Regions from separate parts of the Pseudoalteromonas 'SMAR' genome, predicted to be linked through region 1. Evidence: predicted binding sites of a transcription regulator. Region 1 holds the regulator's gene; each other region holds the start of a gene.
The links. The regulator ArgR, encoded in region 1, controls arginine synthesis, uptake and breakdown. The targets are predictions, from matches to a motif close to ANTGAATANNTATTCANT.

Region 2: a site for ArgR is predicted at 2,037-2,054, ahead of argC (N-acetyl-gamma-glutamyl-phosphate reductase). Genes of this name have one in related genera too.
Region 3: a site for ArgR is predicted at 1,038-1,055, ahead of ACNKW2_RS15505 (aspartate aminotransferase family protein). Genes of this name have one in related genera too.
Region 4: a site for ArgR is predicted at 1,756-1,773, ahead of gltB (glutamate synthase large subunit). Genes of this name have one in related genera too.

What each region holds. Positions count from the first base shown of each region.
Region 1 is NZ_JBLWMW010000005.1:126,276-129,490, reverse strand. Features, by position in the region: gene ACNKW2_RS04125 (ABC transporter ATP-binding protein) at 1-813, shown strand, start outside; gene ACNKW2_RS04120 (Dyp-type peroxidase) at 843-1,757, shown strand; gene argR (transcriptional regulator ArgR) at 1,782-2,249, opposite strand; gene mdh (malate dehydrogenase) at 2,495-3,215, shown strand, end outside.
Region 2 is NZ_JBLWMW010000002.1:30,709-33,923, reverse strand. Features, by position in the region: gene ACNKW2_RS01435 (ornithine carbamoyltransferase) at 1-143, opposite strand, end outside; gene argB (acetylglutamate kinase) at 152-931, opposite strand; gene argC (N-acetyl-gamma-glutamyl-phosphate reductase) at 928-1,938, opposite strand; gene argE (acetylornithine deacetylase) at 2,111-3,215, shown strand, end outside.
Region 3 is NZ_JBLWMW010000041.1:18,972-22,186, reverse strand. Features, by position in the region: gene ACNKW2_RS15510 (HDOD domain-containing protein) at 1-940, shown strand, start outside; gene ACNKW2_RS15505 (aspartate aminotransferase family protein) at 1,299-2,510, shown strand; gene astA (arginine N-succinyltransferase) at 2,577-3,215, shown strand, end outside.
Region 4 is NZ_JBLWMW010000045.1:5,394-8,608, forward strand. Features, by position in the region: gene ACNKW2_RS16055 (Fe-Mn family superoxide dismutase) at 1-398, opposite strand, end outside; gene ACNKW2_RS16060 (Grx4 family monothiol glutaredoxin) at 746-1,093, shown strand; gene ACNKW2_RS16065 (hypothetical protein) at 1,203-1,403, shown strand; gene gltB (glutamate synthase large subunit) at 1,876-3,215, shown strand, end outside.

The DNA.
Region 1 (3,215 bases):
GTGCCGCCACAAAAGCGCAACATTGGCATGATGTTTCAAGACTATGCGCTGTTTCCACACCTGACTGTGGCACAAAACATTGCCTTTGGGTTAACGCAAAAAAACAACCAAGAACGTCGTCAGCGAGTCAATGAAATGCTCGAACTGGTTAGGCTAGAGCAGTTTGGCTCGCGCTATCCTCATGAGTTATCAGGGGGCCAGCAGCAACGCGTTGCCATTGCTCGAGCGTTAGCCTATCGGCCTAATTTATTGCTGCTCGATGAGCCTTTTTCAAATATTGATGCGCAGGTTCGTTTTCAGCTGATCAATGAAATTCGTCAAATCATTAAAAACCAAGCAGTGTCGGCCATTTTTGTCAGTCACTCCAAAGAAGAGGCGTTTGCTTTTGCCGATCGCTTAGCGATTATGGACAAGGGAAAAATTGCTCAGGTTGGAGAGCCGCGCACCTTGTTCCAAAGACCTAACACCAAAATGGTGGCAGAGTTTTTAGGGCAGGGAATTTATATTCCAGCGCAGCGGGTCAATGGCGCGGCGGTAGAAACCCAGTTTGGTGCGGTGCAGTCGTTGATAGAGCTGGGAAATGATAATGCCAAAGGGGAAATGTATTTACGCCCACAGCACGTCACGTTAGAAAACAGCCCTCAAGGCGGTGTCGATATTTTACAGCAGCGCTTTATGGGTACTGAGTACATTTATCGTGTTGCTCTTCAGGGACAAGAGCTGGAAGTGGCGCATCCTGCCAGCGATCCACTGGACTTAAATCAACCTGTCTCTTTAAAAATTAAGGCACATGCTGTAAATTTCTTTTCTTAACAGTAAATGAATAGAACAGGGAGTAGAGCATGGCGCTTGCCCAATCCGGTGTATGTGCTGAAGCAAACCTACACGGCTTGCATTTGTTCTTCAACGTGCTCGAAGGGCAAGATGAAGCGTTGCGCGCGGCGCTAGCCAATTGTGGGCGTTTACAAGAGGAGTTGGAAGACCGCTTTTCGGAATCCATGTTGTCGAGCTTTGTCGCCGTTGGTGCACAATATTGGCCGCACATTTACCCTGAGTTTATCCCTAAGGGCCTGCACAGTTTCCCCCACTTCCCTCAAGCAGAGCACGCGGTGCATAGCCAGCCGTTCGATTTACTGTATGTTATTCGCTCCGATCGCGAAGACGTGAATCATATTTTTGCGCAAAGCGTACTACACATGCTTAATGGTATGGTGGAGCTGGTGGCCCATGTGCGAGCCTTTCGTTTTTTAGATGGCCGTGACTTTAATGGCTTTATTTATGGCGCCGATACTCCCCGTGGACGTACTAAAAGAGAAGTCGCTTTGGTGCACAACCCCAATGCCGCAGATCACCTCGGTAGCTACATTCACGTTCAACGAGTTAAGTTTGATTTAATGCGCTGGCAAGCGCTGTCGCTCGCTGAGCAAGAGCAACTGATGGGCCGAACTCGCCTCGATAATGACTTACTGTCCGAGCCGAGCGAGTTTAACCATGCGCAAGCAACAGAACTGAAAGATCAGCAGGGTAAACCTCTATTACTGAATCAAAGCATGCCCTTTGGCGATGTCTTTGAACAAGGCAGCCTGTATATGAGCTGCAGTGCCCGAGGCGATGCCTTTGCAGAGGTATTACAAAGTCGCCTAGGGGAGGGCCAGCGCTACGATCCTATTTTGGATTACAGCAGTGCCGACATGGGCTCCGCGTTTTTCGCGCCATCCTTGGAGTTTTTAACCGTGATGGCAAAAATGCCGGAGTGATCCGAACCCGTATTGGTTGCGGGATCAGACGTTATCAAACAGAGTTTTGACTTTGTCGAGGGTAACGTCAATTTCCGAAATTTTCGCAGGTGCGATAAAAATGGTGTCATCACCAGCAATGGTTCCCAATACCCCATCTGCGGTGCCTAGTGAGTCTAGTAATCGAGCGATTAGTTGCGCGGCTCCGGGGCTGGTGCGAATAATGATCATCATTTCATTGTGCATGATGTCAACCACAAGCTGGCGCAGTGGGCTTTTTGCCGTGGGTACACTCATTTCTGCAGGCAGGCAATAAACCATTTCTTGTTTGGCGTTGCGGGTACGAACGGCGCCAAATTTGCTGAGCATACGAGATACTTTACTTTGACTGACATTGTCGAAACCTTGCTCTTTAAGTGCTTCAACAATTTCCCCTTGTGAGCCAGAATTTTCTTCTTTTAAAATGGCTTTAAAGGCTTTGATAAGGGCTTCTTGTTTTTCTTGCGCTTGCATAACTTGTCTTCTTCTACGGCTAATCTTTAAATTCTACACAAAAGCGCCGAAATACCCAACACCGTATCCAGACTCAGCGTACCTAGTTTATCGCTGTAAAGCGCGAAGTGTCACGATCTTTACACTTTTGCTTAAGACATTAGTCAAAAAATCTCGAAAATAAGCGCGATTAATTTGTGTTTACTAGCGCTTTTCATTATCTTTACTGCACACTCAATTCCACCTTCAAATTATGGAGAATTCACATGAAAGTTGCTGTATTAGGTGCCGCTGGCGGTATCGGTCAAGCTCTATCTTTATTGCTAAAAAACGGTCTTCCAGCTGGCTCTGAGTTAGCGCTTTATGACGTTGCACCGGTTGTACCGGGTGTTGCAGTTGACTTATCTCACATCCCAACTGCGGTGAAAGTAGCAGGTTACGGTAAAGACGACCTAGACCCTGCGCTTGCTGGTGCTGATGTGGTACTTATTCCTGCAGGTATGCCGCGTAAGCCGGGCATGGACCGTGCGGATCTATTTAATGTCAATGCGGGCATCATCAAAACGTTGGCAGAAGGCATTGTTAAAAACTGTCCGAAGGCCCTTGTTGGTGTGATCACTAACCCAGTAAACGGCACGGTTCCAATCGTTGCTGAAGTATTCAAAAAAGCAGGTACTTATGACCCAGCTCGCGTATTCGGTGTAACGACACTTGACGTTATCCGTGCAGAAACTTTCATCGCTGAGCTAAAAGGCCTAGACGTGTCTGAAGTGAAGATCCCTGTTATTGGTGGTCACTCAGGTACAACGATCCTTCCTCTGCTTTCTCAAGTTGAAGGCGTTGAGTTTACTGATGAAGAAGTTGCGGCACTCACAACGCGTATCCAAAACGCTGGTACTGAAGTGGTTGAAGCAAAAGCCGGTGGCGGCTCTGCGACGCTTTCTATGGGTGCAGCAGCAGCGCGTTTCTGCTTCTCTCTAGTGAAAG
Region 2 (3,215 bases), on a different contig from region 1:
TTTTCAAATAAAGTGACTACCGACTTGCCCGCTAAGGCTTGACTGTATTCCTGTGGTTGATTTTTGATGTTTTTGGCAAGCGCGAGCAGCGCCAACACCTTGCTTTGGTCTAATTCAAGACCCGTTAAAAATTGTCCTGTCATGATCTTTCCTACGGCTGAATTTGGGTACCGACATGCTCACCATTGAGCAGTGCCACTAAGTTCTCAGGCTTTTTCCAGCTTGAGATGTACACCCCTCGTCGTAAGTGTTGGGCAGCGTGAAGACTGGTCTTAACTTTGACCTCCATCCCGCCCACAATGACCTTTTCAGTGATCAGCTGTTGTATTTGCTCGCCATCAAGCAGGGTTAGTGGCTGCTTATCGCCGTCGAGCACCGCCGCGACATCCGTCATAAAGATAAGCTCTGCGCCGAGTTTACTGGCAATCGCGGCGGCGGCTTCGTCGGCATTAACGTTATATAAGTTACCATCAGCGCCAATCCCCACCGAACTCACCACCGGTAAGCGGTCGTATTCCAAAATAGGCGCTAGCATACCGCCCTCATGGGCTTGGCAACTGCCTACCCGGCCTAATGCTTTGAGTTTCTGCTGGGTGCTAAAGCCGGCATCGTAAAGACACAACCCCACCGGGCTGAGGCCTGCGGTGATGGCTTCAGCCATCAGTTGTTTGTTAGCACATCCTGCCAAAGCGCCAACAATATAAGGCATTTGCTCTTGCGGACTGATCCGCAAACCTTGGTGTTTGGCAGTAGCAAAACCGGCGTCCGCAAGCCATTTATCCACTAAGGCGCCACCGCCATGCACAATGACAAACTGTTTACTTGGGTCTTGCTGTTGAATTTCTTTCATCGCCACAAATACGGCATTGGCTGCGCCGCTGTGATTGAGTACCGCGCCGCCCAGTTTAATTACCCATGTTTGTTTGCTCATTGTGCTACTCCCAACCCTTCAAAATGCGCCATGCCGGCAGCAAGATTCATACATTGCAGCGCTTGACCCGCAGCGCCTTTAAGTAGATTGTCTATGGCTGCCACTACAATCAACTGCTGCTCCTGCTGTTGCCAACCGATATCAACAAAGGGCTGCCCGGCGACACTTTTAATGCTTGGCATGGCAGCGCCCTTTAAGCGGATCAATGGCTCGTCTGCTAGCACTTGGTAGGCCTCAGTAACCTGCTCTGGCGTTACTTGTGGCTGCAACTGCACATACATGGTGGCCAAAATACCGCGCTTAAAATTGCCTAAATGCGGGGTAAAGAGCACCGGATGATCCAGATACTTTTCAATTTCTGGACTATGGCGGTGGTTAAATAGCCCGTAAGGCGCTAACGAAACTTCACAAAAGTGACTGCCGAGGTTGGCTTTTCTGCCCGCCCCAGTCACCCCAGAAACGGCATTAATAATGATTTTTTGCTCAGCAAGTAAACCTGCTTGCTGCAGTGGTTTTAAGGCGTTTAATGCGGCTGTTGGGTAGCATCCAGGCACTGCTATCAGCTGGGCATCGTGCAGAGAATCGGCATACCATTCTGCCAAGCCATATTTAGCTTGCTGCAGCCATTCTATTTGAGGATGAGAAAATCCGTAGTAGTCTTGGTAATCACTGTTGCTCGACAACCTAAAGCCGCCTGATAAATCAAATACCCGCTTGCCCATAGCAAGAAACTTTGCTGCCAACTCAACACTAACGTGGTGATCCGTACACAAGCACACGTAATCGCTGTGTTGCTCAATGTCTTCGTAGGCCTCGGCCGTAAGCGGCTGCAATTCAATGTCTAACAAACCACTGTGTTCGGGGTAAAGCTCGCTTAATAGCTTATGCTGATCTAGGCTTTGCGCAGAGACAAAGCACGCCTTAAGCGTTAACTTGGGATGGTTAGCAACCAGCTTGGCAAGCTCTACGCCACTGTAGCCACTAGCTCCGATTATAGATACATTCAACATGGTGTTCTCAAAAGTCGTCAATCAATACTTGGGGTTATGCTCATTTGTTGAAGTTAAATCGTCGCATTGCCATTCCAATATAATTATGCTGAAAAAGTGAATTGATATTCACTGTAAACACCTTTATATTTTTATGCAAGAACTTTGAATAAATATTTTAGGATTTTTTATGAAATTACCTTCGTTCATGGCGATGTATCAGCATTTGATCGCCTCTCCTTCTATCAGCGCCATGGAAAGCCACCTAAATATGTCTAATCGCGGTGTTATTGAGTTACTGGCAAAGTGGTGTGAGTCCTTGGGGTTTAGCGTAGAAGTAGAGCCACTGCAAAATGATAAAGATAAGTTTAATTTAATCGCCAAGCGCGGTGAAGGTAAGGGAGGGTTAATGTTAGCCGGCCATACCGATACGGTGCCATTTGATGACAGCCGTTGGCAGTTTGACCCGTTTAAACTCACTGAGCAAGACAACAAAATACATGGCCTTGGCAGTATTGATATGAAAGGCTTCTTTGCCTTTGTCTTACAGGCTATTGCGGAACTGGATGAACAAAAGCAAAGCGCTCCGCTCATCATCCTGGCCACCGCCGATGAGGAAACCACCATGGCTGGGGCACAGCAGGTGGCAAAGCATCCTAACTTAACACCGGCGCGCTGTATTATTGGTGAGCCCACCGATATGACCCCAGTCTTTACCCACAAGGGCCATATGACTTCGGCGCTTCGGGTGGTTGGGCGCTCCGGTCACAGCTCAGATCCAGCACGTGGCCTCAATGCCATTGAAGTAATGCACCAAGTCATTACTCAGCTGTTACAATTACGAGAGGAGTTAAAGAATAAATATTCAGTTCCTCATTTTGCAATTCCGTATCCCACACTGAACCTTGGGCATATTCATGGTGGCGATAATGCCAACCGTATTTGCGGCTGTTGTGAACTGCACATGGACATGCGCCCGCTGCCCGGTCTCAGCGTTAAAGAATTGCAGGCCATGCTACTCCAGGCGGTTGCCCCCATCAACGCACAATACCCAAACAGTGTTTCTGTGGTTGATATGCATGAACCTATCCCCGCCTTTACCGGCTCGACGGATTCTGCGTTAGTAAAAATGGCGGAGCGCCTCTCTGGTGAAGCCGCTATTGCGGTTAATTACTGCACTGAAGCGCCGTTTTTACAGCAGCTGGGGTGTGAAACCATTGTAATGGGACCCGGTTCAATCAATCAGGCGCATCAGCCCAATGAGTTTCTTGATATGACAAAAATAAAACCGAGCC
Region 3 (3,215 bases), on a different contig from region 1:
TTTACATTCGGTGATTGAAGATGCCATTGCCAAACAAATCAATGATCTAGATAACATTTACCACGAAGTGGTTGGGATCCAAGACTCCGTACCGGCGTTGCTCGACCTTTTGTCGGTGCGTTCGGCGTCTGTGGGGCGCCTAGAACCCCTTGTGAATGACCTAAGTTGGTTAGGTCGTGAGCTGGTGTCTTTGGTTAACTTGCCGCAGTACCGTAAAAAGAACAGCAAAGGCACTGCAATAAAAGTCGATACCCCAGCGCTGGCACTGCGTTACTTAGGGTTAGAAAACTTGCAAATGGTGATCCCCACCATGGCGATGCGTCATTGGATGCCGCACTCTACCGAACCTTTTGCTTTAATGAAGCGCAAAATGCGTGAGTTGAGTATGAGTACCGCCATAGCCGCAAAAGAGCTGGCACCATTTTATGGGGTTAAAGAGCAGCACGCTTTTACCTTAGGCATGCTGTTGGAGCTGGGTAAAATCGCTTTAGTTCGACTTTACTTGCGCACCTTTGAAAAAGTTTGGCAGGCGAAAGTAAAAATTGCTCGCGACAAAAAGCAAAAAGATCTCCACTCAGCGCTACTTGAGCTGGCGCCTGATCCGTTATTTTTGCGTAACCTGTTGGTTAATCACTCGGCTGAGTTATCGCGTAAGCTAATTGAAAAAATGGAACTGAAGTATTTGCCGTTTAATGCCGTCATGGAAGAGTATACGCAAACTTATTTACCCAATGCGCATAAAATAATAGCCGACCCAATAGCGTTAACAACGGTGATGCAAAAAGCTTATGGTTATGCGCAAATGCTTGTTTTAAAAGACAGTCAGCTGATTGAAGAGGATGAAGCGGAACTTCTACTACAGCACCTTGAACTCAGCGATGAGATGCGCAAACAATTAGCAAAATGTGCCTTCCATAACCTCCAGTTGACGATTTTGTAAAAAAAACTAAAATTTTTTTTGCGACTATTCATTCATAGCCCATCACTTGGCGAGCTGTGCAAAGCTGCACAGCGCTTGCCTTGCCCATAAAACATGTCCTAAATAGTTATTCACTGAAGGTGAGAAAATATGTTAAACCCTTGAATATCAAGGCCTCCACGGCAGAGAGATATGAGACAAAACGGGCTTTTTCTGGAATAATAGGCGTATGAAAATTGTGCCATCAAGGATTAATTCAGACTTAATCAGCGCCATATTGGCTGCATAGTTATCCGCATACATTACAGGCCTAGGCCGTGTAAGCCATTAGGAATGACTACCTTGAAGCACTTTCACTCACCAAATATGAGGAAATAAAATGACTATTAATCGTGAATTGTTCGATGACGTAATGGTACCTAACTACGCCCCTTCTGCGGTAATTCCAGTAAAAGGTGAAGGCTCACGTGTTTGGGATCAAGAAGGCAAAGAGTATATCGACTTTGCTGGTGGTATTGCCGTTAACTGTCTTGGTCATTGTCACCCAGCTTTGGTGGGCGCGCTGAAAGAGCAAGGTGAAAAAATTTGGCACTTATCTAATGTCATGACCAACGAGCCGGCATTACGTTTAGCGAAAAAATTAACCGACGCCACGTTTGCAGACAAAGTCTACTTTGCTAACTCAGGTGCAGAAGCAAACGAAGCGGCACTGAAGCTGGCACGTCGTTGGGCGCTGGATAAATTCGGTGCCGAAAAGTCACAAATCATTTCGTTTAACAAAGGCTTCCACGGTCGTACTTTCTTCACTGTGACGGTTGGTGGTCAAGCAGCTTATTCAGATGGTTTTGGTCCAAAGCCGGGTGATGTTGCGCACACCGATTATAACGACCTAGCAGCGCTAGAAGAAATCATGTCTGACAAAACCTGTGCAGTCATGATGGAGCCGCTACAAGGTGAAGGCGGTATTGTTTCACCTGATGCTGATTTCGTAAAAGGTGTACGCGAGCTATGTGATAAGCACAATGCACTGCTTATTTTTGACGAAGTACAAACCGGTGTTGGTCGTACGGGCGACTTATACGCATACCAAGGCCTAGGTGTAACACCAGATATTCTGACCACGGCCAAAGCGTTAGGTGGTGGCTTCCCTATTGGTGCCATGATCACTACCACTGAGATTGCAGCACACCTAAAAGTGGGTACCCATGGTTCAACTTATGGTGGTAACCCATTGGCGTGTGCCGTAGCTGAAGCCGCGTTTGATACTGTTAATACACCAGAAGTGCTTAACGGAGTTAAAGAAAAAGAGCAGCTTTTCCGTGAGCTACTTACTGAAATCAATAACAAGCACAACGTCTTCAGTGAAGTACGTGGTAAAGGTCTATTGATCGGTGGCGTGGTTGCTGAAAAGTATCAAGGCAAAGCGAAAGAGTTTTTAGTTGAAGGCATCAAGCAAGGCGTGATGTCACTTGTTGCTGGTGCAAACGTGGTTCGTTTTACACCATCACTGGTTATCCCTGAAGCGGACATCCGTGAAGGTATGGCGCGCTTTGAAAAAGCGGTTGCCGCGGTTGTGGCTAACAACGCTTAATATGCTTGCGAGGCTGCCAATGGGCAGCCTTGTTGTCATCCATAATTTTGAGGAGTAAGCGGGCTCATGATGATCCTTCGCCCAATCCAAGAAAGCGATTATCCAGCGCTTTTAAACATTGCTCACGAATCGGGACATGGCTTTACGTCACTGCCGGTTAATGAAGAGCTATTACAAAAGAAAATTGCACGTTCGGTGGCTTCGTTTGGTAAGCACGCCGATAAGCCTTTCGATGAAGGCTACCTATTTGTACTGGAAGACAGTGAAACAGGTGAAGTGGTAGGTACGAGCGGTATTGAAGCCGCGGTGGGTTTAGATGATGCGTTTTATCACTATCATTTAAGCAAAGTGATCCACTCGTCACGCACTTTGGATGTTTACAAAGCAGTGGATATTTTGACTCTGTGCAACGATTACACCGGTGCAACAGAGCTATGCACGTTATTTTTAAAAGACGGCTATCGTAAAGGTGCCAATGGCAAGTTGCTGTCGCGCGCACGTTTTATGTTTATTAACCAGCATCGTGCCCGTTTTGCCGAGACCCTGATCGCAGAAATGCGCGGTGTGTCGGATGAAAATGGCGACAGTCCATTTTGGCAATGGCTCGAAGAGCACTTCTTTTCCATGGACTTTCCAACCGCTGATTACCTCACCGGCATTGGTCAAAAGGTGTTTATTGCGGAGTTGATGCCGAAGTATCCGATT
Region 4 (3,215 bases), on a different contig from region 1:
GAACCGTCAGCAAGCTGTACTAACCAAGTCCAGCTTGAACCAAAGTTGTTTACTGCTTTGTCATTGAACGCTTCTTGGAACGCTGCAAAAGAGCCCCATTTTGCGTTAATAAGCTCAGCAACTTTACCTGTAGGCTCGCCACCAGCATTTGGTGCTAGGCTGTGCCAGTAGAAAGTGTGGTTCCAGATCTGTGCAGCATTATTGAAAACACCACCTTCAGAGTTACATACGATCTCTTCTAGTGATTTTCCTTCTAAGTCAGTACCTTCAACAAGACCATTTAGCTTAGTCACATACGTATTGTGATGTTTGCCGTGATGGTATTCTAACGTTTCTTGAGAGATGTGCGGCTCAAGAGCGTTTATTGCATAAGGTAGTGACGGTAGTTCAAATGCCATATTAATCTCCATTTTTTTGGTTAATTTGCCAATCGTGATACGAAAGGTAGCCGAGTTCGGCCCACTTTTCTATACGATCGACCTATATAGTGATACTATAATTCCTGACTATTTTACTCAAGTTTTAGCAAACAGCAATGTGTGCTCATAACTTAATGACTCATAATACACATTCTATGTGAATATAGGTCGATTATCTGCAGTGATAACGCCTGGCTGATTACTTTTAGGGCGTTGTATCTTGTGGCAGCGAGTTTACGGTTTAATCCGCGCTTAACTGTAAGGTATACTGCAGCAAATCGTGCTTATGAAATGAGTAACGGGCTATCGTCATTTTGAGGTAACTAATGGAAACTATTGACAAGATTAAACAACAGATCGAAGAAAACCCAATTTTACTCTACATGAAAGGGTCACCTAAGCTTCCTAATTGTGGTTTTTCTTCACAAGCATCACAAGCGCTAATGGCATGTGGCGAACAATTTGCCTATGTAGATGTGCTGCTTAACCCAGACATCCGTGCTGAACTTCCACACTACGCTAACTGGCCAACGTTCCCACAACTGTGGGTAGAAGGTGAACTCATTGGTGGTTGTGACATCATCATTGAGATGTTCCAAAAAGGTGAGCTTCAACCTTTAATCGCAGAAACTGCTGCGAAGTACAAAAAAGACGAAGAAGAAGCTGCACAGTAATCGCATTTGTAGCAATTGGCAAAATTGACACTTTAATTAAGCGAATTGCTATTAGGCAGAGGCGACTCTGCCTTTTTCCTACCTTTATACATTCATTAACATTCACCCAATGTCAGCAGTAAGTGTATACCCACTTAGTATTAAAAATATCTTAGCCACTCAAGCCAACAGCTGTTACAGCTTTTCTGCAAACACTCTCAGTGGTGCCGCGAAGCTCCCTGGCCACAGCATGCCTCATTACCGAGCAGAGCTTACTGACGCGAAACTTAAGATCCCGATTAATCATTACTTTGTCTGTTGCCAGCGTTAATTCCTGTCATTGTGATAAGCAACAACTGGTCGCGGCTGAAACATAAAACAGTCACTTTATTTACTTATACTTTACGTGCACGTAAACCTTAGCTATGAGCTTTATTGCATAGATAATCATCTGCGGTCTTGAATCGTACGTTTTTCAAGGTGAATGAAAAACGGAGTTAGTGAATATTTATTCATTAGGTTCTTGGTTTACGTTTACGTTAACGTCTCTTTTTTAGTTTTTTATCGTTAAACTTCCTTGATTGATACCGGTGTCATTTTGCAAATCTATGGTATATATTTTCAAAATGATAAAATATAGGCTAATTGGCTAACTTGTCTTACCAATGAGAAATATTCAAGATAATGAATATGTATTCATTTTTGTGTTGACTCGAGTTGCAATCAAGGCTAATTTTGGATATCTGCCAGCAGCTCGCCATATCGCAATAGGCTGTTGGTTGTTGTAGCAAGGGGGAGGGGTCATGTTATACGACTCAAAACTAGAAAAAGATAATTGTGGATTTGGCTTAATCGCGCACGTTAGTGGCCAGCCCAGTCACAAATTGATCCGTACAGCCATTACTGGCCTAGACCGTATGGAGCACCGCGGTGGCATATCTGCCGATGGTAAAACAGGTGATGGCTGCGGACTATTATTACAAAAGCCAGACAGCTTTTTTCGAGCTATCGCGGCGGAAAACAATTGGCACATAGGAAAAAATTATGCCGTAGGTATGATTTTCCTTAATCAAGACGACGAATTAGCAGCACAAGCATGCCAGGTTATTGAACAAGAATTAGAAAAAGAAACCTTAACCACGATTGGCTGGCGTGAAGTGCCCACCGATCCATCCATGTTAGGGCCAATTGCTAAGGCACAGTTACCGCAATTTAAGCAAGTGTTTGTCGGCGCCCCTGAAGGTTGGCGGCCAAAAGACTTAGAGCGCCGCTTGTACATTGCCAGACGCCGAATTGAAAAGCGCTTAGAGCAAGATGAACAGTTTTACATTTGCAGCCTTTCAGGTTTAGTGACCGTCTATAAAGGCTTAATGATGCCTGCTGACCTGCCCACTTTTTACAGTGACTTGGCAGACATGCGTATGACTAGCGCAATCTGTGTGTTTCACCAGCGTTTCTCAACCAACACTCAACCACGCTGGCCATTGGCTCAACCATTCCGATACTTAGCTCATAATGGTGAAATTAATACCATTCAAGGTAACCGCCAATGGGCACAAGCACGAGCGTATAAATTTGCATCGCCGTTACTGCCTGATTTACAAAGCGCCGCGCCTTTTGTCAATGAGACCGGTTCGGATTCCTCCAGTCTGGATAATATGCTGGAACTATTTCTAGCGGGTGGTATGGATTTATTCCGTGCTATGCGTATGTTAGTGCCCCCTGCATGGCAAAAAAACCGTGCCATGGACGAAGACTTAAGAGCGTTTTACGATTTTAACTCGATGCACATGGAGCCTTGGGATGGTCCTGCCGGAATTGTCATGTCAGATGGTCGCTTTGCGGCATGTAACCTCGATAGAAACGGCTTACGACCGGCGCGTTATGTACTGACTCAAGATGGTTTTATTACTTTAGCCTCTGAGGTGGGAATTTGGGATTATGCCCCTGACGAAGTCATTGAAAAAGGCAGGGTGGGTCCTGGTGAATTATTGGTTGTCGATACTCTACACGGCAAGATTTGGCAGTCCGATGAAATCGATCAAGACCTGAAATCGCGTCACCCGTATAAAACCTGGCTAGAACAAAATGTCAAACGCCTCACCCCATTTGAAGCGCTGGATGAACAAGCCGCGGGTAAGCG